3 regions of the Bifidobacterium sp. SO4 genome follow, and region 3 is predicted to be linked to each of the others. Evidence: riboswitches for the same ligand, from Rfam matches in the RefSeq annotation. Region 3 holds a riboswitch; each other region holds the start of a gene.
The links. A riboswitch is a leader RNA that binds a small molecule or an ion and turns the genes downstream of it on or off. The one in region 3 is predicted to bind thiamine pyrophosphate.

Region 1 (7,293 bases), on a different contig from region 3:
GTCGCCGCGATTGGCGTAGCGCATGTCGCCGCCTTTGAGCATGTCCATGAAGTCGTAGGCGGTCCATTCGCCGATCAGCACCTGCCCATCCTTGGAGGGCATGGCACCGTCCTTGAGCTTGTAGCCCATACGCTCGAACTGGTCCATGTCAATGCCCATGATCTGCACGTAGTCGGCGACGTACCTGCCGCCGGCGCCGGCCTTGAGCGTGGCGTTGTACGGGAAGTTCATCATCGGGGTCACACCGGAGACGCCTTCGATCTGGCGGAAGGATTCGATCGCCTTGTCGTCCAGTTTGATGGTTTCGGTGCCCGAGCCGGTGTTCACCGTGCCGCCGCCGTTCATGTACACGGTCACGATGGACAGGTCGCCCATCTGCTTGAGCGTCTGCTCGTTGCGCTCGTTGATTCCCTGGGCCAGGGAAACCATGAGCACGATGGAGCAGCAGCCCACGATCACGCCGAGCACGGTCAGAATGGTGCGGGATTTGCGTCGCCAGAGGTTCTGGCGGCATAGTCGCAGGATATCGCCGAATCGCATGGCAGGGCCTTTCGTCAGGCCTTGTGGAACGGGCCGGAGAAGCGGGACTTGCCCGGCTTGGCCTGGGCGGCACCGTTTGCGGCGTCGGCGTCGTTGGCGGGGTCTGCGGGGGATGCAGCGGGAGCGATGACCTGGGTGGCGGCGGTGTCACCGGTGCCGGACGCACCCGCACCGCTGACGGACCCATCGCCATCGGACTTGACCTGACGGGCTCCGCCGGTGGAATCACCGTCGCCGGAACCGGCCCAGTCATCCCACTCCTCATCGATGTCGTCCTTGGCCTTCTTCCTGCGCTTGCGGCGCACGATCACCACGATCAGCACGATCACGCCGGCCACGACCACCACGGCCACGACCCACACCCACCACGGCACGCCCTGGTTGGTGTCCACGTTCGCGTTCGGATCGACCACGCCGCCGTCGTCCACGGGCATCGGATCGCTGACAGTGAGCTTGACCGGGAATTCCTTGGTCTTGGTCTGGCCGTCCGAATCCTCGTAGGTGATCTTGAGCTTGGCGTCCAGCTCGCCGGAGGCCTGCGGCGTGAAGGCGTAGCCGATCGAACCGGTGGCGCCGGAAGCCACGTTGCCCACGTACTGGGTCTTCATGGTGGCATCGAAGCCCTCGCCCTCCATGGTGGCCTCGACGTTCGAGATGTCGCCCTTGCCCTTGTTCACGTACTCCATGGTGAGCGTGGTCTCCTCGCCGGCGAAGGCCTGGTCCGGCAGCACCGGGTCGTTGATCTCGAAGCGGTCGGGCTGGCTGATAGGCACGGAGATCTTGATGTCGGACTGGTTCGAGGAGCGCGAGCCGGCGTCCACGTACTCGTATTTGAAGCTCACGGTGACGGGTTGCGCGCCGGACTTGGCGGAGGCCAGGGCCTGCATGGGCACGGATTGAGTCATGGCGTATCCGGCCCACAGCGAGTCCACGTAGAACGTGTTCGTGCCGCCCGCGATGGCGAAGCTTTCGCCGCCGTCCACGGTGATCACCATGTTCGAGACGGCCACCTGTCCCATGTTCTGGAAGGTGAAGTCCAGGTTGAAATCGGAGCCGGCGGGCACGGATTCGCCGCCGTACGTGAAGTTGGTGACGATGATGTTCGGCACCGGGCCGCCCACGGGGGCGGTGTCCGCACCTTGGGAGGAGTCGCCACCCTCGTCCACGGCGTAGGCGGGGTGCGGCAGGGAGATGACGGTGAGCGCCAGTGCGAGTGTGGCGAACAGCGCCACGATGACGGCGAGGGTGCGGTTGGTGATGTGCTTCATCGGTCAGCTCCTTGAACTGCTGGGGTGGACGGAATAATGGGTTGTGCGGATGATGTGGGCTGGTTGAGCCGGTCGTCGACGATCTTGCCGTCGAGCAGCGTGACGATGCGGTCGGCGTAGGAGGCCATCTGCGGATCATGCGTGACCAGCACGATGGTCTGGTTGAAGTCATGGGCGAACGCGCAGATCATGTCCATGACCTCGGCCTTGGTTTTGGAGTCGAGGTTGCCGGTGGGCTCGTCGGCGAACACCACCTCCGGCTTGGTCACGAACGCGCGGGCGATGCCGACGCGCTGCTGCTGGCCGCCGGACATCTGCCGGGGATAGTGGCCGAGACGATGGCCGAGTCCCACGCGCTTCAGGACGCCACGGGCCGCGCGTTCGCGCTGGTCCTTGGGTACGCCGCGGAACATGAGCGGCATGGCCACGTTCTCCACGGCCGTGAGGTTCGGCAGGAGGTTGTACGACTGGAACACGAATCCGAGATGCTTCTGCCGGAAGGCGGCGAGTTCGCGTTCGCTGAGCTTGCTGACCGGCACTCCCCCGATGCGCACGCCGCCGCGCGTGGGCTTCTCCATGCCGGCGAGCTGGTTGAGCAGGGTGGATTTGCCGGAGCCGGATTCGCCGAAGATGCAGCAGATCTGGCCCTGGGGTATGGCGAGGTTCACGCGGTCGAGCGCCACCACCGTCTCGTCCTCGACGGGGTACTCCTTGCGCAGGTTTCTCACTTCGATGATGGGTCGGGGCACACGCACCTTCTTCTCTCTCGTTCGTCGCCGTTGGCGGACGGTCGGTGCGATCGGCGGAATCATGCCACATGAATCATGCCGCGGAATGGACCGCGGATGGATTGCGACGATGTTTCCTTCTCGCACGTTTTCCAGCAAGTCTAGTGCGGACGTTCAGGCTTCGCACCCCGTAAGGGTGTTCCCTGATGGCGGCTCCGGGGTGACATCTCCGAGGTGGCGGTGACGGCCCTGCGACACTCGGGGCCGGAGCCGGAACCTTCCCAATCGCGCCCGGCATGGCTAGACTGGGATGCGGCTAGGGGAGCGATTTCGCTGAGACCGTTTGGGACCCTTTGAACCTGTGAGGCAATGCTCGCGTAGGGAAGCAACGTGTTGTTCCGCGAAGGTCCGAGGTTACGAAGCGGTGATCCGGCGCCTTCGATGCTCTGGCCGCAATAACGATAACGGGCTGTGCCGCGCACGACGAATGCGCGCGGCACAGCCCACGAAGTGTTTCATGACGCGCTCATGAAGCGCACGGAGTAAAGGAATCGCCATGACCAAGGCCAAATTCGACGGATACGCAGCGGACTACGACAGCTGGTTCATCGCCAACGAGAACGTGTTCCTCAGCGAGCTCAAGCTGCTCAAGCTTTCCCTTGACCTGGCCGGTGTCGCCGGAGACGGCGCCGATGCCAGGATTCTGTCCGTCGGCTGCGGCAGCGGCCTGTTCGAGAAGGCGCTGAAGGACGAGTACGGTCTGACCGTCACCGAGGGCGTGGAACCGTCCGAGGACATGGCCGCCATCGCCCGCAAGCGCGGCATGGAAGTGCAGATCGGCACCGCCGAAACCGCCGACCTGCCCGCGGACACATACGACGTGATCTACTTCAACGGCAGCTCCAGCTATATCCCCGACCTGACCGTCGCATACCGCAACTGCCTCGACGCGCTGAAAAGCGGCGGCAAGCTCGTTCTCATCGACGTGCCGAAGGAGAGCGCCTACGGTCTCATGTACCTGCTCGCCTCCGTGCAGGACGGCTATTCCAGCCACGAGCTCGAAGGCACGATGCCCGAGCTCCCCTACCCCATCGAGCTCGCGAAGTCCGCGTACTGGCACACCACCGAGGAGAAGATCGGCATCCTGACCGACCAGCTCGGCCTGAAGAACCTGCAGTACGCTCAGACGCTCGTGGCCAACCCGGTCTACACCAACCGCGGCGTCGAGGAGCCCTCCGAGGGCTACACCAAGGGCGGCTACGTCGCCATCGTGGCGGAGAAGTAGCGGCGCGAGGATAAAACGCAACACAAAACGGGTTCCAACGGAAATGAATCGTTGGAACCCGTTTTGTATGTGCAAATACATAGGTTTCGCCGCAGCTCCCCTCAGTCAGCTTCGCTGACAGCTCCCCTCAGGGAGGGGAGCCGGAAAACGGCGTTCGGACCGCTGCTACTCCAGTTCCACCGCTCCGGTGTAGAGCTGGTAGTACTCGCCCTTCTGGGCGATGAGCTCGTCGTGGGAGCCGCGCTCGATGATGTTGCCGTGGTCGAGGACCATGATCACATCGGAGTTGCGTACGGTGGACAGGCGGTGGGCAATCACGAAGACCGTGCGGCCCTTCATCAGCGCGTCCATGCCGGCCTGCACCACTTCCTCGGTACGGGTGTCGATGGAGGACGTGGCCTCGTCGAGGATCAGCGCGGGCGGGTCGGCCACGGCGGCGCGGGCGATCGAGATGAGCTGGCGCTGGCCCTGGGACAGACCGGAACCGTCGCCCTCGAGCACGGTCTGGTAGCCGTTGGGCAGCATGCGGATGAAGCTGTCCGCGTTCACCAGCTTGGCGGCCTCGATGCACTCCTCGTCCGTGGCGTTCAGGCGGCCGTAGCGGATGTTGTCCATCACGGTGCCGGTGAACAGGTTCACGTCCTGCAGCACGATGCCCAGCGAGCGGCGCAGATCGGGCTTCCTGATGCCGGCCACGGAGATGCCGTCGTAGAGGATCTGGCCTTCCTGGATGTCGTAGAAGCGGTTGATGAGGTTGGTCACCGTGGTCTTGCCGGCACCGGTCGCACCGACCAGCGCCACCTTCTGGCCGGGCTTGGCGAACCAGGTGATGTCGTGCAGGACCGGCTTGTCCGGGTTGTAGCCGAAGGTCACGTTGGTGAAGCGCACGTCGCCCCTGAGCAGCGTGTACCGGCCGTCCGGCGAGGTGATCGCCTGTTCCTTGGCCTTGATGGCCACCTCGCGGGCGGAACCGCGCAGCTTTTCGGCGGCCTTGAGGGAACGGGTGCCGTCGTCGCCGGCCTCGCGCTTCCATGCCCAGTGGCCGGTCTCGTGGTCCACTTCGGTCATGGTGTGGCCGTCCTCGCCGAGTTCGACGTTCACCAGCGTCACGGTGCCGCCGTCCTGTTCCACGGGCTCGTCCATCAGCGCGAAGATGCGGGAAGCGCCGGCGAGCGCCATCATCACCATGTTGAGCTGCATGGAGACCTGGCCGAGCGGGTTGATGAACGAACGGGAGAGAGTCAGCAGCGAGATCAGCGTGCCGAGGGTGAGCGAGCCGAAGCCGGACAGGCCGAAGTTGCCCACGCCGGCGAGCGCCATGGCGCCGCCCACGATGGCGAGCAGGATGTAGAGCATGTAGCCCATGTTGCCCACGATCGGCATGGTGACGTTGCCCCAGGTGTTCGCTTCGGCGGAGGCCTCGAACAGCTCCTGGTTCTTCTTGTCGAAGGTGTCCTGCGTGGCATCCTCGTGGTTGAAGACCTTGATGACCTTCTGGCCGTTCACGGACTCCTCCACGAAGGCGTTCACGTCGCCCAGCCACTGCTGCTGCTTGACGAAGTAACGGCCCGCACGGGAGACCACCTTGCGCACGATGAAGAACAGCAGCACGGTGAACAGCAGCACGAACACGGTGATCGGCACGGAGAGCCACAGCATGGAGATGACGGCCGCGATCGCCGAGATCAGCGAGGCGAACATCTGCGGGAACGACTGGCTGATGGCCTGGCGCAGCGTATCGGTGTCGTTGGTGTAGCGGCTCATGATGTCGCCGTGCTCGTTGGTGTCGAAGTAGCGGATCGGCAGGTGCTGCTGGTGGGCGAACATGTCATCGCGGATCTTCTTGAGCGTGCCCTGCTCGACGGTGACGATGAGCCACTGCCACAGCCAGCTCGCCACGATGCCGGCAAGGTACAGGCATCCCATGAGCGTGATCGCACGCAGCAGCGGACCCCAGTCGGGGTTCTTGGCACCCACCATCGGCAGGATGTACGTGTCGATGAGGGACTGGAGGAACAGCGCGGAGCCGGCCTGCGCGGCGGCTCCCACGAGGATGCAGACCACGATGGCGGTCACGCGCCACTTGTATTGCAGGATGTAGCCGAAGATGCGCTTGGTGGTGCCGGGAGCCGGCTTGCCCATGGCGGGCTTGCGGTCCTTGAAGTTCTGCTTCTCGCTCATCGTGCCTCTCCTTCCTGTTCGGCGCCGCGCACGGCTGCGGCCTCGCGTGCCGCGGCCTGTTCGAGCTCGGCCTGGCCGGCGGCGGTGTTCTTGGTCTGGGATTCGTAGATGGACCGGTATTCGTCGCAGGTGGCGAGCAGCTCCTCATGCGTGCCGCGGGCCATGATGCGGCCCTCGTCCATCACGAGGATCATGTCCGATTCCTGCACCGAGGCCACGCGCTGGGCGATGATGATCTTGGTGGTGTCCGGGATCTCGTGGTGGAACGCGGCGCGGATCAGCTGGTCGGTCTTGGTGTCCACGGCGGAGGTGGAGTCGTCCAGGATCAGGATCTTCGGCTTCTTGAGCAGCGCGCGGGCGATGCACAGGCGCTGGCGCTGGCCACCGGAGACGTTGGTGCCGCCCTGTTCGATGTACGTGTCGTACTTGTCCGGGAACTCCTGGATGAAGCCGTCGGCCTGCGCGAGCTGGCAGGCGTGGCGGATCTCCTCGTCCGTGGCCTCCGGGTTGCCCCAGCGCAGGTTCTCGGCAATGGTACCGGAGAACAGCACGTTCTTCTGGAGCACCATGGCCACCTGGTCGCGCAGGACCTCCAGATCGTAGTCGCGCACGTCGCGGCCGCCGACCTTGAGCGTTCCGGCGGAAACGTCGTACAGGCGCGGGACCAGCTGGACCAGCGAGGACTTGGCGGAACCGGTGCCGCCCACGATGCCCACGGTCATGCCGGAGGCGATCTTGAGGTCGATATCGTCAAGCACCGGCTTCTCGGAGTTGTCCGAGTAGCGGAAGGTGACGTGGTCGAATTCGATGGAGCCGTCCGCCACGTAGTCGACCGGATTGGCCGGGTCCGTCACGGTGCTCTGCTCCTGCAGCACCTGGCAGATACGCTCGGCGGAGGCCTGGGAGATGATGAACATGACGAAGATCATCGAAAGCATCATCATGGACATGAGGATCTGCATGGCGTAGGTGACCAGTGCGGTCAGGTCGCCGGTGGTCAGGCCCATCGCGGCGTTGTTGCCGGAGGCGACGATCTGCTGGGCACCCATCCAGGAGATGAGGATCATGGAGCCGTAGATGCAGAACATCATGATCGGGCTGTTGAAGCTCATGATGCGCTCGGCGAGCGTGAAGTCCTTGAAGATGCGCTTGGAGATGCGGTCGAACTTGGAGATCTCGAAGGATTCGCGGTTGTAGGACTTCACCACGCGGATGCCCTGCAGGTTCTCGTCCACCACGTTGTTGAGCGCGTCGTACGTGTGGAACACGCGCTCGAACACCGGGTGCACCA
Region 2 (7,293 bases), on a different contig from region 3:
TACGTGGGCCAGCGGGTCGAGCGGCGCGTTGATGGCGCCTTCTACCGGATGCGCGGCCACGTCGGCCGGCTCGCGCAGGTCGAGCAACGTGACCGTGTCGGGATCCAGCGCGGCGAACTCCTCCGGCGTGATGCGCCCGAACGACGGCTCGTCGGTCTCCTCCGCATCCTTACCGATGCGCACGGCAATGGTCATAATCAATCCCCTTCATGGTCTCCTGGGCATCCGTTGGCTGGGCTCACCCAACGCAACGGACGCATGGCATGGTTCGCCGACTGCGGCGGGCCCGAATCAGATCGCGCAGGCCGGCTGCACGTAGTTGGCCGGGTCGAGGGCAGTGATGGTCGGGTTATCGCCGCATACCGGGCAGTCCGGCACATGCTTCGGCAGCGGTACACGGCGGATGTTCATGGTCAGCGCGTCCACGGTGAGCATGCGGCCCACCAGCGGCTCCCCTACTCCCACGATGAGCTTGGCCGCTTCGGTGGCCTGCAGGCTGCCGATCACGCCCACCACCGCGCCGAGCACACCGGCCTCCTTGCAGGTCGGGATCTCGCCGGCGGCCGGCATGTCGCGGAAGATGCAGCGGTAGCAGGGGCCCGCGCCTGGCACCACGTCCATAACCTGGCCCGCAAAGCCCACCACGCCAGCGTGGATGAACGGCTTGCCGGCCAGCACGCAGGCGTCGTTGATGAGGAACTTCGCGGCGAAGTTGTCCGTGGCATCCAGCACCAGATCATATGGGGCGATAAGTTCGGCGATGTTGCCGACGCTCACCAGTTCGTGATGGGTCTCCACGGTGACGTCCGGGTTGAGCTCGCGGATGGCCTCCGCGGCCGACTCCACCTTGGGCTCCCCCACGCGGGCCGTGGTGTGGATGATCTGGCGTTGCAGGTTGCTCAGGTCCACCACGTCGCCGTCCACCAGGCCGATGCGGCCCACGCCGGCCGCCGCAAGATACAGCGCCGCCGGCGAGCCGAGGCCGCCCGCGCCGATGATGAGCACGCTGGAGGCCAGCAGCCGCTTCTGCCCTTTGACGCCGACACCCTTGAGGATGAGGTGGCGCGCGTACCGTTCAAGCTGTTCGTCCGTGAATGCCATGTTGCTTCTCCTTAACCCTCTTGGAAGGGAGCTCACCACAGGTGGCTGAGAGGAGTCCCGGCCGAATAGGCCTCACCACTCCCCTCAGCCAACTGCGGCGGCGGTTTCGTCAGTGCAGGTATCCGGTGGTCGGGCTGGATGGCACCGCCTGGCCCTCGGTCACCTTGCCGAGGCCGGACAGGTAGGCCGCGCGACCGGCGTTAATGGCGTTCTTGAACGCCTCGGCCATGAGCGGGATGTTGCCGGCGGAGGCCACGGCGGTGTAGGCCATGACGGCGTCCGCGCCCATCTCCATGGCGTCGCATGCCTGGCTCGGGCGGCCGATGCCGGCGTCGATGATCACCGGCACGTGCGCGTTGGCGATGATGATCTCGATGAAATCGCGCATCCTCAGGCCCATGTTGGAGCCGATGAGCGAGCCGAGCGGCATGACGGCTGCGGCGCCGGCCTCCTCGAGCTGGCGGGCCGCGATCGGGTCCGGGAACATGTAGGGCATGACCACGAAGCCTTCCTTGGCCAGCATCTCGGTGGCGCGGATGGTTTCGGCGTTGTCCGGCAGGAGGTACTTGGTCTCGTGCTCAATCTCCACCTTGACGAAGTCGGTGTGGCACACCTCGCGGGCCAGTCGGGCGATACGCACGGCCTCCTCGGCGTTGCGCGCGCCGGACGTGTTCGGCAGCAGCGTGATGCCCTCGGGGATGTAGTCGAGCACGCTGTTCTCGGTGGTCTGGGCGCGGCGCAGCGCCATCGTGACGATCTGCGTGCCGGCATGCTCGACCGTGGCCTTGATGAGGTTCAGGTCGTAGCGGCCGGAACCCAGGATGAAGCGCGACTGGAATTCGTGGCCGCCGAGGTTGAGCGGCTTGTCCTCCACCGGCAGCATGGGGGCGGCGGTGCCCACGGGGTTGACGACGGCGGGTTGCGGCGGCAACGGCGTCGCCTCGACGGATGCTTCGGTAACCGGATTGATGTTCATGGTTGTTTTCCTTTCATATCCGCCCCTCTCTGAGGGGAGCTGTCACGAAGTGACTGAGGGGAGCAATACAACCGAATGGCTGCTTTCGGACTCCCCTCAGTCCGCTTCGCGGCCAGCTCCCCTCAGAGAGGGGGAGCCATATGTTGTACGGTCGCTCAGCCGCCCTGGACGAACTGCACGATCTCCATCACGCACTGGTCGTCCAGCATGGCCTCGGCGCGCTTCTCACGCGGGATGATCTCGCCGTTGAGTTCGATGGCCACACGCTCGGCGCGGAATCCGTGCGCTTTGAGGTAGTCGGCGACGCTGACCGGCGCCTCGAGCGTGACCTGCTCTCCGTTGACCTGCATTTGAGCTCCCTTCCGAATACTAAAAAAGGGCGCACGAAACGAACCGTACCTTAAGTGGTGCGCCCATTCATGAACCCAGTCATGCGACCGTGCATGACCCGATGGCGCATTGGCTACACCACGCAAGCCGCACACGGCTGAATTATGCGTACGAACTGCGGTGGAGAACCCGACAAATCTTCGGACAACGATTCCTTACGGCGGCATGACCCGCGTCAAGTTCCCCGGTCGAAGCTTCGCTTCCTCTCAGCCTTGCGGCTCCCGTTCGTTACGGTACCCCAGTGTAGGTGCGATGTATGACAACGCTCGACAATGCCGAATCGACGAGCTGCCATTTCGGGATGACGTTCCATTACCTTGTCGCCCCACCTATCGCGTCACTTTTCGAAATAAGCCCATATTTCATGAAAAGCGATCACTGAGCGCCTGTCAGTGATCGCTTTTCACGAAATCAAGCCTCATTTCGAAAATAACGATCACTGACGCACGCTCAGTGATCGTTATTTTCGAAGCATGGCATCAGAACGTGCCGGGGGCCTTGTAGGCGGAGCCGTCCGAGGTGGAGGCCGGGAAGAGCTTGAGCTCCTCGACCTGGGCCTTGGCGTCGGCGATCTGCTCACGCACGCGGCCGTAGGCGGTGCCGCCCTTGCCGTTGCGGGAGTCGACCGAGCCATGGCTGGAAAGCACCTCGCGCACGCCCGGGGCCACGTCGGCCGGCAGGAACGCGGCGAAGGTGTCGATGAAGTCCTGGTCGGTCAGGTCCCACAGCTCCTGGCCGCGGCCCTCGGCGATCTTGACGCATGCGCCGGAAAGCTCGTGGGCATGGCGGAACGGCACGCCGTTCTTGACCAGCCACTCGGCGATGTCGGTGGCGAGCGCGAAGCCGGTCGGCGCCTCGGCCTCAAGACGGTCGGCGTCGAAGTGCATCGTACGGACCATGCCGGTAAAGGCGGGCAGCAGCACCTCGAGCGTGTCGACCTGGTCGAACACGGCCTCCTTGTCCTCCTGCAGGTCACGGGCGTAGGCGGTGGGCAGGCCCTTGAGGGTGGCTAGCAGGCCGGTCAGGTCGCCGATGAGACGGCCGGACTTGCCGCGGGCCAGCTCGGCGATGTCCGGGTTCTTCTTCTGCGGCATGATCGAGGAGCCGGTGGAGTAGGCGTCGTCCAGCTTGACGAACGCGAACTCCTGCGTGTTCCAGATGATGATCTCCTCCGAGAGGCGGGAGATGTCCACGCCGGTCATGGCGGCCACGAACGCGAACTCGGCCACGAGGTCGCGGGCTGCGGTGCCATCGATGGAGTTGTCGGTCACGCGGGAGAAGCCGAGCTCGCGGGCCACGGCCTCCGGGTCGAGACCCAGGGTGTTGCCGGCCAGAGCGCCGGAGCCGTACGGGGAGGCGTTGATGCGCTTGTCCCAGTCGATGAGGCGCTGCACGTCGCGGATGAGCGGCCAGGCGTGGGCCATGAGCTGGTGGGCCAGCAGCACCGGCTGGGCGTGCTGCATGTGGGTGCGGCCCGGCATCACGGTGCGTCCGGCCTTCTCGGACTGTTCGATCAGTGCGTTGACGAGGTCGAGCAGCAGGCCGGCGATCACGCGGGAGTGACGGCGCAGCCAAATACGGATCAGGCAGGCGATCTGGTCGTTGCGGGAGCGGCCGGCACGCAGCTTGCCGCCGAGCTCGTCGCCGGCGATGTCGATAAGGCCGCGTTCGAGCGCGGTGGCCTCGTCCTCGTCGTCTTCAATCGGGGCGAAGGAGCCGTCGTCCACGTGACGCTGCAGGGTGTCGAGCGCGTCCTCCATACGCTGCAGCTCGTCGGCGGTCAGGAGACCGGCGCGGCCGAGCGCGCGGGCGTGGGCGCGGGAGCCGGCGATGTCGTCGTCGGCCAGACGCCAATCGAACTGGGTGGACTTGGACAGGCGGGCCAGCTCGGCGGACGGGCCGGACGTGAAGCGGCCGCCCCACAGGGCCAGATGTTCGTTGTTTTCAGGCATGAATCACTCCTTAATAAAATCCAAGAAGCTCCGCAAAGCTCTATTATCAGCTGCAAGCAAGGCTATCAGCGCGCGGCTACATCATCATCCGCCGCGTCCGAGTCGATGTCGTAGCCGCCTTTGAGGATAAAGTCCTTCAGCAGCTTGGAAGCCAACATGTTCACCTTGAAACGCTTTAGGGGCATGCCCTCTTTCGCTTCAAGATAATGCTGCGCCCGCGCCTCGTCAATGGTGGCTTTCAGCTTACCGAGCCTGTCATATTCATTGATATTCGCTTCACTAAGTTTAAGCGCCAGCATCTCCTCCACCAGAGACCGATCGACCCCGGTCGCGTCAACGAGCTTGTCGATTTGCTCGTCTTTTTCTCGTCGCGCATACCGGGTGATGTACTCTCGCAACGACATGCCCTCTTCCACGGTCACATCGCCACGTTCCACATCGTGCAGGAACAGTTCGGCCAGACGCTGTTCGTCCGCTGAAAGCGCGGCAAAGGAACGATGCAGTTCCTCGGATGCGGACTGCAGCTCAGGGCTCTGCTCTTGCAGCGCCTTCAGCCATTTCACGAAGTTGGCATTCATGTAATCGGTATCGATCAGACCAGTGTCAATCTCGGTGAGATAGCCTTCCAAATCATATGGCGCTTCAGTATTGTCATTGTCCTGATCGGCGGAATCGTTATCGTCGAACAATTCCTTATAGCGCTGAGCAAGAATCAGGTAGGAACGTTCATCGATCGATGGCTGCACAGTGGTGGCCACGCCATCGTCATCGACGCACTCAAACGTCGGATGATCCCAAGTGAAACCCTGTACTTTGGCGGCTTCCAACGCCTTGTTCAGTTCCACGAATTCCTTGGCGAACTTGCGCTTCGATTCCACCGACTCCGGCAGTCGAGCCAAATCACTCGCACCGGATGATTTGAACACCTCTTGAATTTCCGCAAAGCGTTCGTCCATCGCCCGGACATTCTCCGGCAGCTTCTGTACGAACAGATCAAGCGGCCGGTCCCCTGAATACAGTTTGACCGCGGCCTTGATGTTCTCGCGCATCGTATGCGGTTTGCGGTAATAGCGAATAGTGCCGAACGGCTTGTCCGGTCCGAACAGTCGGTTGGTGCGACTGAACGCCTGAATAATGCTCTCGTATTCGATGACCTTATCCAGATACAGCGTGTTCACCCATTTGGAGTCGAAGCCCGTGAGCATCTGGTCGACCACGATCAGCAAGTCAAGACGCTGTTCCCGGTTCGAATCGATGCCGACATAAGGATCTTTATGCGAAAGCCTCGAAGAAATGTCCTTCTTCATGGCCGGCCAGTCCACAATGCCGAAATGCTTGCCGTACGCTGCGTTGTAGTCGGTCATGATTTCGGCGAGCGCGTCGCCTTTCATGGTGGCGCCGGCATTGTTGTCGATGTTGGGGTCGAACAGCGCGGTTACGCGCATCTCAGGCGCCTGTTCCTTGAACAGGTGGTAATAGCTGATGGCCTCCGGTATGGAGCTGGTGGCAAGCATCGCGTGGAATTTCCTACCATGGCTGAGCACAGGGAACTGTTCGAGTATGTCCTTGACCACCATGGTCTCATGCTCGGTTCCGATGCCATACTGTTCCCGGCCAAGGAATCCCTCGATGCTGGTGCCGCGGCTGCCATCAGCATCGACCTCGGAGCCCATGGGGATCTGCGACTTGTCCATGTAGTGCTCGTATACCTTGGCTTTGACGGGGTCGCCGAGCGCCTCTTCCACGCTCGAGGCTTTGGCTTGCTGCAATGCCACTGCGAGTCGCACATCGGAATCCTTGTATGTGGTGACCATATACGGGTCGAAGCCGAGCACGTTATGGTCGCGGATGCCATCGGCGATGCTGTAGCGGTGCAGGCATCCTCCGAACACCATTGCGGTGGTGGAATGCTTCTTCTTGTTTTCGCCCAGAATCGGTGTGCCGGTGAATCCGAAGAACAGCGCGTTCGGGAAGGTGCGGCGAATATCCTGCAGCATGTCGCCAAACGTGGAGCGATGGCATTCGTCCACGATGAATACGATTCGTTTGGCGGCAAAGCGATCCAGTTCCGCTTGGGTGACGCCGTATTCACCGAGTTTGATGTTGCTCATCTTCTGAATGGAGGTGACGATCAGCGTATCCTTGGGATTCGTACTGGCGAGCTTGTCTCGCAATATGCCGGTGTTTTCGGTGCCTTGCACGTCGTCTTTGCTGTCCGCGAAGGATTGGTATTCCTTGAGCGACTGTGTGCCGAGTTCGATGCGGTCCATAAGGAACACGACTTTGTCGGTATCTTTGGAATCGGCGATAAGCTGGGCTGACTTGAAACTGGTCATGGTTTTGCCGGAGCCGGTGGTGTACCATACGTAACCGCCCGGCCTGCCCGGAATGGATGGACGGACTTCCCAATCGCATTTGCGCACGGCATCGGAAATGGCGGAGGCCGCATAGTACTGGTAGCTGCGCAGCACCTTGAGGCATCCATCGGCCGAATCGGCGACGGTGTAGAAGCCGATAAGCTGATGTGCCATTGGTATGGAGAGCAGTTTGGAGCAGAAGGTTTTCCACTCGTCGTTGCCGGGATGGTTGCCGCCGCAGATGGGCTCGTTGTTCCAATCGGCCCAATGGAAATAGTAGGTCGGATTGAACTTGTCGACACCGGGGTTGGCGAAGTACACGGCATCATCCGGGTTCATGGCCACGAAGACCTGCACAAGCCGGAACAGCCCGGTGAATACGCCTTCGTGCGCATACTTTTCGATTTGGTTGGCGGCCTGACTGACCGGTATGCCGCTCTTCTTCAATTCGATATGAATCAACGGCATGCCATTGATCAGCAGCACCAGATCGCCTCGGCGGGCATGCACCATGCTG
Region 3 (7,293 bases):
GTTCGGTGATGGAGGGGTTCACGCCGTACAGCTGGAGCGAGCGGATCTTCTCGCTGGGCGCGAAGTGGCACAGACGCAGGGCCTTGGGGTTGCGCGCCACCAGTGCGCGTGCGGTGATCATCTCCGCCACATAGAGGCCGTCGGGGCCGTACTCCTCGCAGATCACGCGGAACGGCCAGTTGGTCACGCCCGCCATGGGCGAGAGCACGACCGGTGTGGGCACGGTGATGTCGCCGAGCCTGACGGGGGCGATATGCACGGGTTCGGACGCACGGGCCGGCGCATCCGTGCGCGGGTCGAGGTTGTCGGTCTCGTGCGGTGCTGCGATGACGGTTTCGGGAGTGTCTGTCACGTTGTTCCTACATAGTTCGACTCCCCTCGCCGAGGGGAGCTGTCTTGCTTTGCAAGACTGAGGGGAGGATTCCGTAGCGGAATGCGCTCCCCTCAGTCACCTACGGTGACAGCTCCCCTCAGCGAGGGGAGCCAGAATCGATATCTCTTCCGTGCCGGCCGATCAGTACAGGCCGCCGGCTTCCTGGATGCCGGAGGCGGGCCAGGGCTCGCCGCCCATCTCGACGGGCTTCAGCGGCACGCGGGTGCGCTTCTCGCCGATGCGTGCGGAGACGTAGTCGGCCACCTTGTCCAGGGAGACGCGCTCCTGGGCCATGGTGTCGCGCTCACGAATGGTCACGGCGTGGTCGTCGAGGGTGTCGAAGTCCACGGTGATGCACAGCGGGGTGCCGATCTCGTCCTGGCGACGGTAGCGGCGGCCGATGGCGCCGGACTCGTCGTAGTCGATCATCCACTCGTTGAAGCGCAGGTCGGCGGCGAGGTTCTGGGCCACCTCCTGCAGCTCCGGCTTCTTGGACAGCGGCAGCACGGCGGCCTTGATGGGGGCCAGACGCGGGTCGAGGCGCAGCACGGTGCGCTTGTCCACGCCGCCCTTGGTGTTCGGGGCCTCGTCCACGTCGTAGGCGTCCACCAGGAAGCACATGAGGGAGCGGGTCAGGCCGGCGGCCGGCTCGATGACGTACGGCACGTACTTCTCGCCGGTGGCCTGGTTGAAGTAGCTCAGATCCTCGCCGGAGTGCTTGGCGTGCGCGGACAGGTCGAAGTCGGTGCGGTTGGCCACGCCCTCAAGCTCGCCCCAGTCGGAGCCCTGGAAACCGAACTTGTATTCGATGTCCACGGTGCGCTTGGAGTAGTGGGCCAGCTTCTCCTTCGGGTGCTCGTAGTGACGCAGGTTCTCCGGCTTGACGCCGAGGTCCAAGTACCACTGGGTACGGGCGTCGATCCAATACTGGTGCCATTCCTCATCCGTGCCGGGGGCCACGAAGAACTCCATCTCCATCTGCTCGAACTCGCGGGTGCGGAAGATGAAGTTGCCGGGCGTGATCTCGTTACGGAAGGACTTGCCCATGTTGGCGATGCCGAACGGCGGCTTGGAACGGGAGGAGGTCATCACGTTCTTGAAGTCCACGAAGATGCCCTGGGCGGTCTCCGGGCGCAGGTAGTGCAGGCTGTTCTCGTCCTCGACCGGACCCAGGTGGGTGCGCAGCATCATGTTGAAGTCGCGCGGTTCGGTCCACTCGCCGCGGGTGCCGCAGTTCGGGCAGACGATGTCCTTCATGCCGTTCTCGGGCATCTTGTCGCCGTGCTTCTCGGCGTAGGACTCCTCGAGCTTGTCCGCACGGTTGCGCTTGTGGCAGTTGAGGCACTCGACGAGCGGATCGTTGAAGACGCTCACGTGGCCGGAAGCGACCCACACCTCGGGCGGCAGGATGATGGAGGTGTCGACGCCCACCACGTCGGGGCGGGTGACGACCATGGAACGCCACCATTCGCGCTTGATGTTGTCCTTCAGCGCGACGCCGAGAGGACCGTAATCCCAAGCGGAACGGGTGCCGCCGTAGATCTCGCCGGCGGGGAACACGAAGCCGCGACGCTTCGCAAGGGATACGACTTCATCGAGTTTGGATTGAGCCACAATGCACCTTCTGGTTTGAACGGTTTGGGGACTTGGTTACAACCGCTTCAGGATAGCGGCACTCCCCTACATCCCTTCCATACCCTGGAATTGCGAAAATCAGCGGCAGGGGCGGGTGAGGGGCTGCCAGGGGTCAAGCTCGACCGGTTCGGCCTGGGCGAGCTTGAGCGTCGCCTCGTCGAGCATGTCCTTGCGGATGATGATTTCGGTGACGAACTGGTCGAACCAGGCGTCGGAGGCCACATAGTAGCCGTCCTTGCCGTTGTCCTTGCCCCAGCTGTTCTCGATCTTCCAGCGATCCGGCTTGCCGTTGTCATCCAGGTTTACGCCGGTGAGGGTCATCGCGTGGTTGCTGGGACGGTCGCCGTATTCGAGGCCGTCCGCCTTGTCGAACGTGAATTCGGTGCCGAACAGCTGGTCCACGCGCACGGTGTCGCGGTCGAAGACGCCCTCGCCGCGCAGCGCGAACTGCATGCAGTCGCAGGCGAACCAGATCGGGTGGCCGGCCTTGAGCTGGTCCACGGCGGCCTTCTTGAACACGTCAAGCGGCACGTTGACGAATTCCATGTCGCCCGCCTCGATGACGTTCGCGGTGTAGCGGATGCGGTAGCGCGTGTTGAACGGGGTGCGCTTCATCGGGGCGTTGGAGATGGTCACGAAGTCGTTGACGTCCACCGGTACGTACTTGCGGTAGAACTCCATCGGGGTGATGCCGGTTTCGCGGATCTGCCTGCGCTCGTCCATGCCGGATTCCTGCTTGGACTGTCCGGCCTTGCCCGACTCGCCGTCCTTATCGTCATCGTCGTCCTTGACGCGGGCCAGGAAGTCGAACGTCGCCGGCGGCTCGCCGAGCGCGATCGCGCAGATGCGGTAGACGGTGGCCATGTCCTCGCGCTTGGCCTCGCGCAGGGCGTCCAATGTCTCGCCAGCCTCGTGACGGCGGCGCAGATCGGCGGCAAACTCGCGCAACTTGGTGTTGAGGTACTGCTTGAAGGCGTCCGAGTCGCGGGAGTTCGCGGATTCGGGGTAGGCGGACTTGGGCACGAGGCCGTACTTGTTCACCAGCGCGGCGAACATCTGCCACCAGCCGCCGTCGTCGGACGGGCCGTCATTGATGACTTCGAAGATGCGGGAATCGGTGGGCTCATCCAGGGTTTCCAGCACATGCTCGAGATAGGTGTTGGACTTCTCGATGGCGTCCCAGAAGAATAGGTAGATTTCGGAGAACTCGAAGTCCTCGAGGTTCCAGCGGTGCATGAGCTCGTAGCGCAGGGTGTTCAGGGACGCGAACATCCAGCAACGGCCGGAACGTTCCTGGTTGGTGATCGAACCCTGCTTGAGCTCGATGGAGAAGTCGCGCGGCAGGGCGCGCAGGCCCTGGTAATCGGTGGCGGCGGCGAGCACGCCGGTGGAGACGGCGGCGTTGGCGGCCACGAGATTGGCGCGGTCGGCGTTGAACGCGCGCGAATAGTCCCTGATCTGTTCGATATCGACGGCGGATTGATCGGTCATGGTTCCTCCCCTGTGGATGGGCTCACGCAAACGGTTTCATCCTACACGGGTCGGGGCGGGATGAGCGGCTGCAGGAGAGACCCGACGCCATATGATTGCCGAAAGCCATCCGGCCGGTCTCCTCTCAGTCCGCTTCGCGGCCAGCTCCCCTCATCGAGGTGAGCCAAAAACCTGAGTGCCGGCCCAATACCACGGCGGCGCGCGACGCGCCAGAGGCAATGGCCGCAAATCAACGATTCCGTGCGATTTTGTGACGAAATTGTCTGGATTCGGGCATACGTTGGGCTGCGTAATGCAGGGGGACCCGCGTCAACGGCGGGTTGAGAATGGCTTCGCGCCTGACCCTTTGAACCTGTTGGTTAAGACCATCGTAGGGAGCAGTGATATGAGCGATGATTCGCACGTACATTGTGGTACATCCAATCAACTGAACGACGGCACGCATACAGACGGGAAGCCCGATCTGACGGCTTTACGGGCCTCCATCGCGCAGGCGGTGCGCAATGTCAAGGCCAGGACGCCGCTGGCGCAGTCGTTCACCAACTTCGTGACCATCAACCTGGTGGCCAACGCGCAGCTTGCGGCCGGCGGCACGGCGGCCATGAGCTTCCTGCCGGACGACGTGATCGACACGGCCTCCATCTCCGGCGCGGACTACATCAACGTGGGCACGCTGCTGCCGTTCTATGCGGAAGCACTGCCGCAGATCGCACGCGCGTTCCATAAGAGCGGGCACAAGTGGGTGCTCGACCCGGTGGCGGCCGGCATCGGCAAGACCCGCACCGAGATCCTGCGTGCATTCCGTGCCGCTCCCCCGACCATCGTGCGCGGCAATGCCTCGGAGATCATCGCCCTGACGAACATGTGGGGCCTGGCCACGGCCGACGGCGAGACGAGCCGTCCGGCCGGCGTGGAATCGGTGGATGAGGTGGACGCGGCCGTGGAACCGGCGAAACGTCTGGCCCGTTTCCTCGCGGATTCGGCGCCCGAAGACAAGGCCGCCGTGGCTGTGTCCGGCGCCGTGGACCTCGTGACCGACGGCGAACGGACGTACCGTCTGCCGGGTGGCAGCGCGATGATGGCCAAGATCACCGGTGCGGGATGCTCGCTGGGCGGCGTGACCGCCACGTATCTGGCCGTGGCCGAGCCGTTGACGGCCGCCCTGGCCGCCTCCCTGCTGTACAACCGCGCCGCCGAAGCGGCCGAGGCCAAGGCCGAAGGGCCGGGCTCGTTCCAGGTGCATCTGCTGGATGCGCTGTGGAACCTCACGCCCGAACAGGTGGCCGATTCGGAGATTCTGGCTTACTGATCGTACTGCTTTCCGCAGTTTCTAGGCTCCCCTCTCCGAGGGGAGCTGTCACCGTAGGTGACTGAGGGGAGCCACACCAAACCGTCAATTTCCTATTCCATACAGACTTCCTATTTATCCAATCAAAGGAACAACCAATGAGCAACGAATACCCGTACGCATCCATGCGCGACTCGTTCGACCTGTCCGCGTACTTCGTGGTGGGCCCCGAGGACTGCAAGGGCCGCCCGCTGACCGACGTGGTGGACCAGGCACTGCGCGGCGGCGCGACCTTCCTGCAGCTGCGCGCCAAGCACGCGGACGCCTCCGAACTGACCGCGATGGCGCAGGACATCGCCCAGATCATCGAGGACAACGACAAGTCCGACTCCGTGGCCTTCGTGATCGACGACCGCGCGGACGTGGTCTGGCAGGCCCGTCGCAAGGGCATCAAGGTGGACGGCGTGCACATCGGCCAGACCGACATGGAGCCGCGCGAGGCCCGCGCATTGCTCGGCGACGACGCCATCGTGGGCCTGTCCGCCGAGACCGAGGCGCTGGTCAAGCTCATCAACGAACTGCCGGACGGCTGCATCGACTACATCGGCGCCGGCCCGCTGCACGTCTCCACCACCAAGCCGGAGGCCTCCGTAGGCGGCAACGACGGTTCCGGCAAGACGCTGGACGCCAAGCAGATCGACACCATCTGCGCCGCCTGCGATTTCCCGGTGGTGGTGGGCGGCGGCGTGACCGCGGCCGACATGGACATGCTGGCGCACACCAAGGCGGCAGGCTGGTTCGCGGTCTCCGCCATCGCCGGCGCCGACGATCCCGAGACGACCACCCGCGCGATGGTCGAGGGCTGGAAGGCCGTGCGCGGCGAAGCGAAGCACGGCTATGCCAAGCGCATCGTGACCCACTCCCCCGCGGCGGACACGCAGGCCGCCCAGGAGGGCACCGCGCCGGCGGGCAGCGAGGCCGCCGACAAGCGGTTCACCAACGCCAAGGAGGCCAAGGCCGCGCAGAAGCTCGCCAAGCAGCAGCGCGTGGACATCGCCGCCCGCGGCTCGGCCCAGCGCGACAAGGCGCACATCCGCAAGACCAAGCCCGTGCATTTCGAGAACCAGTTCGGCTCCTACGACCTCGAGGTGCCGTACACCGAGATCAAGCTCTCGGACACGCCCGGTGTGGGACCGAACCCGCCGTTCATCGACTACAACACCGAAGGCCCCAAGTGCGATCCGAAGGAGGGCCTGAAGCCCCTGCGTCTCGACTGGATCAAGGACCGTGGCGACGTTGAGGAATACGAGGGCCGTGCTCGCAACCTGGAGGACGACGGCAAGCGCGCCATCAAGCGCGGCCGCGCCACCAAGGAATGGCGTGGCCGCACGCACCAGCCGATGCGCGCCAAGGACCACCCGGTGACCCAGATGTGGTACGCCCGCCACGGCATCGTGACCCCCGAGATGAAGTACGTGGCCGAACGCGAGAACTGCGACGTGGAACTCGTTCGTTCGGAGCTCGCCGCCGGCCGCGCGGTGATGCCGTGCAACATCAACCATCCGGAAGCCGAGCCGATGATCATCGGATCCGCGTTCCTGACCAAGCTCAACGCCAACATGGGCAACTCGGCCGTGACCTCCTCCATCGACGAGGAGGTGGAGAAGCTGACCTGGGCCACCAAGTGGGGAGCCGACACGGTCATGGACCTTTCGACCGGCAACGACATCCACACCACGCGCGAGTGGATCCTCAGGAACTCCCCCGTGCCGATCGGCACCGTGCCGATGTACCAGGCGCTCGAGAAGGTCGAGGACGACGCCTCCAAGCTCAGCTGGGAGCTGTTCCGCGACACCGTGATCGAACAGTGTGAGCAGGGCGTGGATTACATGACCATCCACGCCGGCGTGCTGCTGCGCTTCGTGCCGCTGACCGCCAACCGCGTGACCGGCATCGTCTCCCGCGGCGGTTCGATCATGGCCGAATGGTGCCTGCAGCACCATCAGGAGAGCTTCCTGTACACGCACTTCGACGAGCTGTGCGACATCTTCGCCAAGTACGACGTGGCGTTCTCGCTGGGCGACGGCCTGCGCCCCGGCTCCCTCGCGGACGCCAACGACGCGGCCCAGCTCGCCGAGCTCATGACGCTGGGCGAGCTCACCCAGCGCGCGTGGGCCAAGGACGTGCAGGTGATGATCGAGGGCCCGGGCCACATCCCGTTCGACACCGTGCGCATGAACATCGAGATGGAGAAGGCGATCTGCAAGGACGCCCCGTTCTACACGCTCGGCCCGCTGACCACGGACACCGCGCCGGGCTACGACCACATCACCTCCGCCATCGGCGGCGTGGAGATCGCCCGCTACGGCACCGCCATGCTGTGCTACGTGACCCCGAAGGAGCACCTCGGTCTGCCGAACAAGGACGATGTCAAGCAGGGCGTGATCGCCTACAAGATCGCCTGCCACGCGGCGGACATCGCCAAGCACCACCCGCACGCGCAGGA

Region 1: it holds a riboswitch for thiamine pyrophosphate, as region 3 does, so the genes downstream of both, JS536_RS02805 (class I SAM-dependent methyltransferase) here and JS536_RS11175 (hydroxyethylthiazole kinase) in region 3, are expected to answer to the same signal.
Region 2: it holds a riboswitch for thiamine pyrophosphate, as region 3 does, so the genes downstream of both, thiS (sulfur carrier protein ThiS) here and JS536_RS11175 (hydroxyethylthiazole kinase) in region 3, are expected to answer to the same signal.

What each region holds. Positions count from the first base shown of each region.
Region 1 is NZ_JAFEJP010000002.1:320,982-328,274, reverse strand. It holds gene JS536_RS02820 (ABC transporter permease) at 1-540, opposite strand, end outside; gene JS536_RS02815 (ABC transporter permease) at 555-1,808, opposite strand; gene JS536_RS02810 (ATP-binding cassette domain-containing protein) at 1,805-2,557, opposite strand; TPP riboswitch at 2,845-2,937, shown strand; gene JS536_RS02805 (class I SAM-dependent methyltransferase) at 3,093-3,821, shown strand; gene JS536_RS02800 (ABC transporter ATP-binding protein) at 3,987-6,002, opposite strand; gene JS536_RS02795 (ABC transporter ATP-binding protein) at 5,999-7,293, opposite strand, start outside.
Region 2 is NZ_JAFEJP010000012.1:40,540-47,832, reverse strand. It holds gene JS536_RS08500 (rhodanese-like domain-containing protein) at 1-195, opposite strand, end outside; gene thiF (thiazole biosynthesis adenylyltransferase ThiF) at 292-1,101, opposite strand; gene JS536_RS08490 (thiazole synthase) at 1,211-2,077, opposite strand; gene thiS (sulfur carrier protein ThiS) at 2,233-2,427, opposite strand; TPP riboswitch at 2,602-2,702, opposite strand; gene argH (argininosuccinate lyase) at 2,947-4,419, opposite strand; partial or broken gene JS536_RS08475 (HsdR family type I site-specific deoxyribonuclease) at 4,485-7,293, opposite strand, start outside.
Region 3 is NZ_JAFEJP010000022.1:21,319-28,611, forward strand. It holds gene dusB (tRNA dihydrouridine synthase DusB) at 1-352, opposite strand, end outside; gene JS536_RS11165 (glycine--tRNA ligase) at 515-1,987, opposite strand; gene JS536_RS11170 (C1 family peptidase) at 2,087-3,499, opposite strand; TPP riboswitch at 3,786-3,893, shown strand; gene JS536_RS11175 (hydroxyethylthiazole kinase) at 3,885-4,808, shown strand; gene thiC (phosphomethylpyrimidine synthase ThiC) at 4,946-7,293, shown strand, end outside.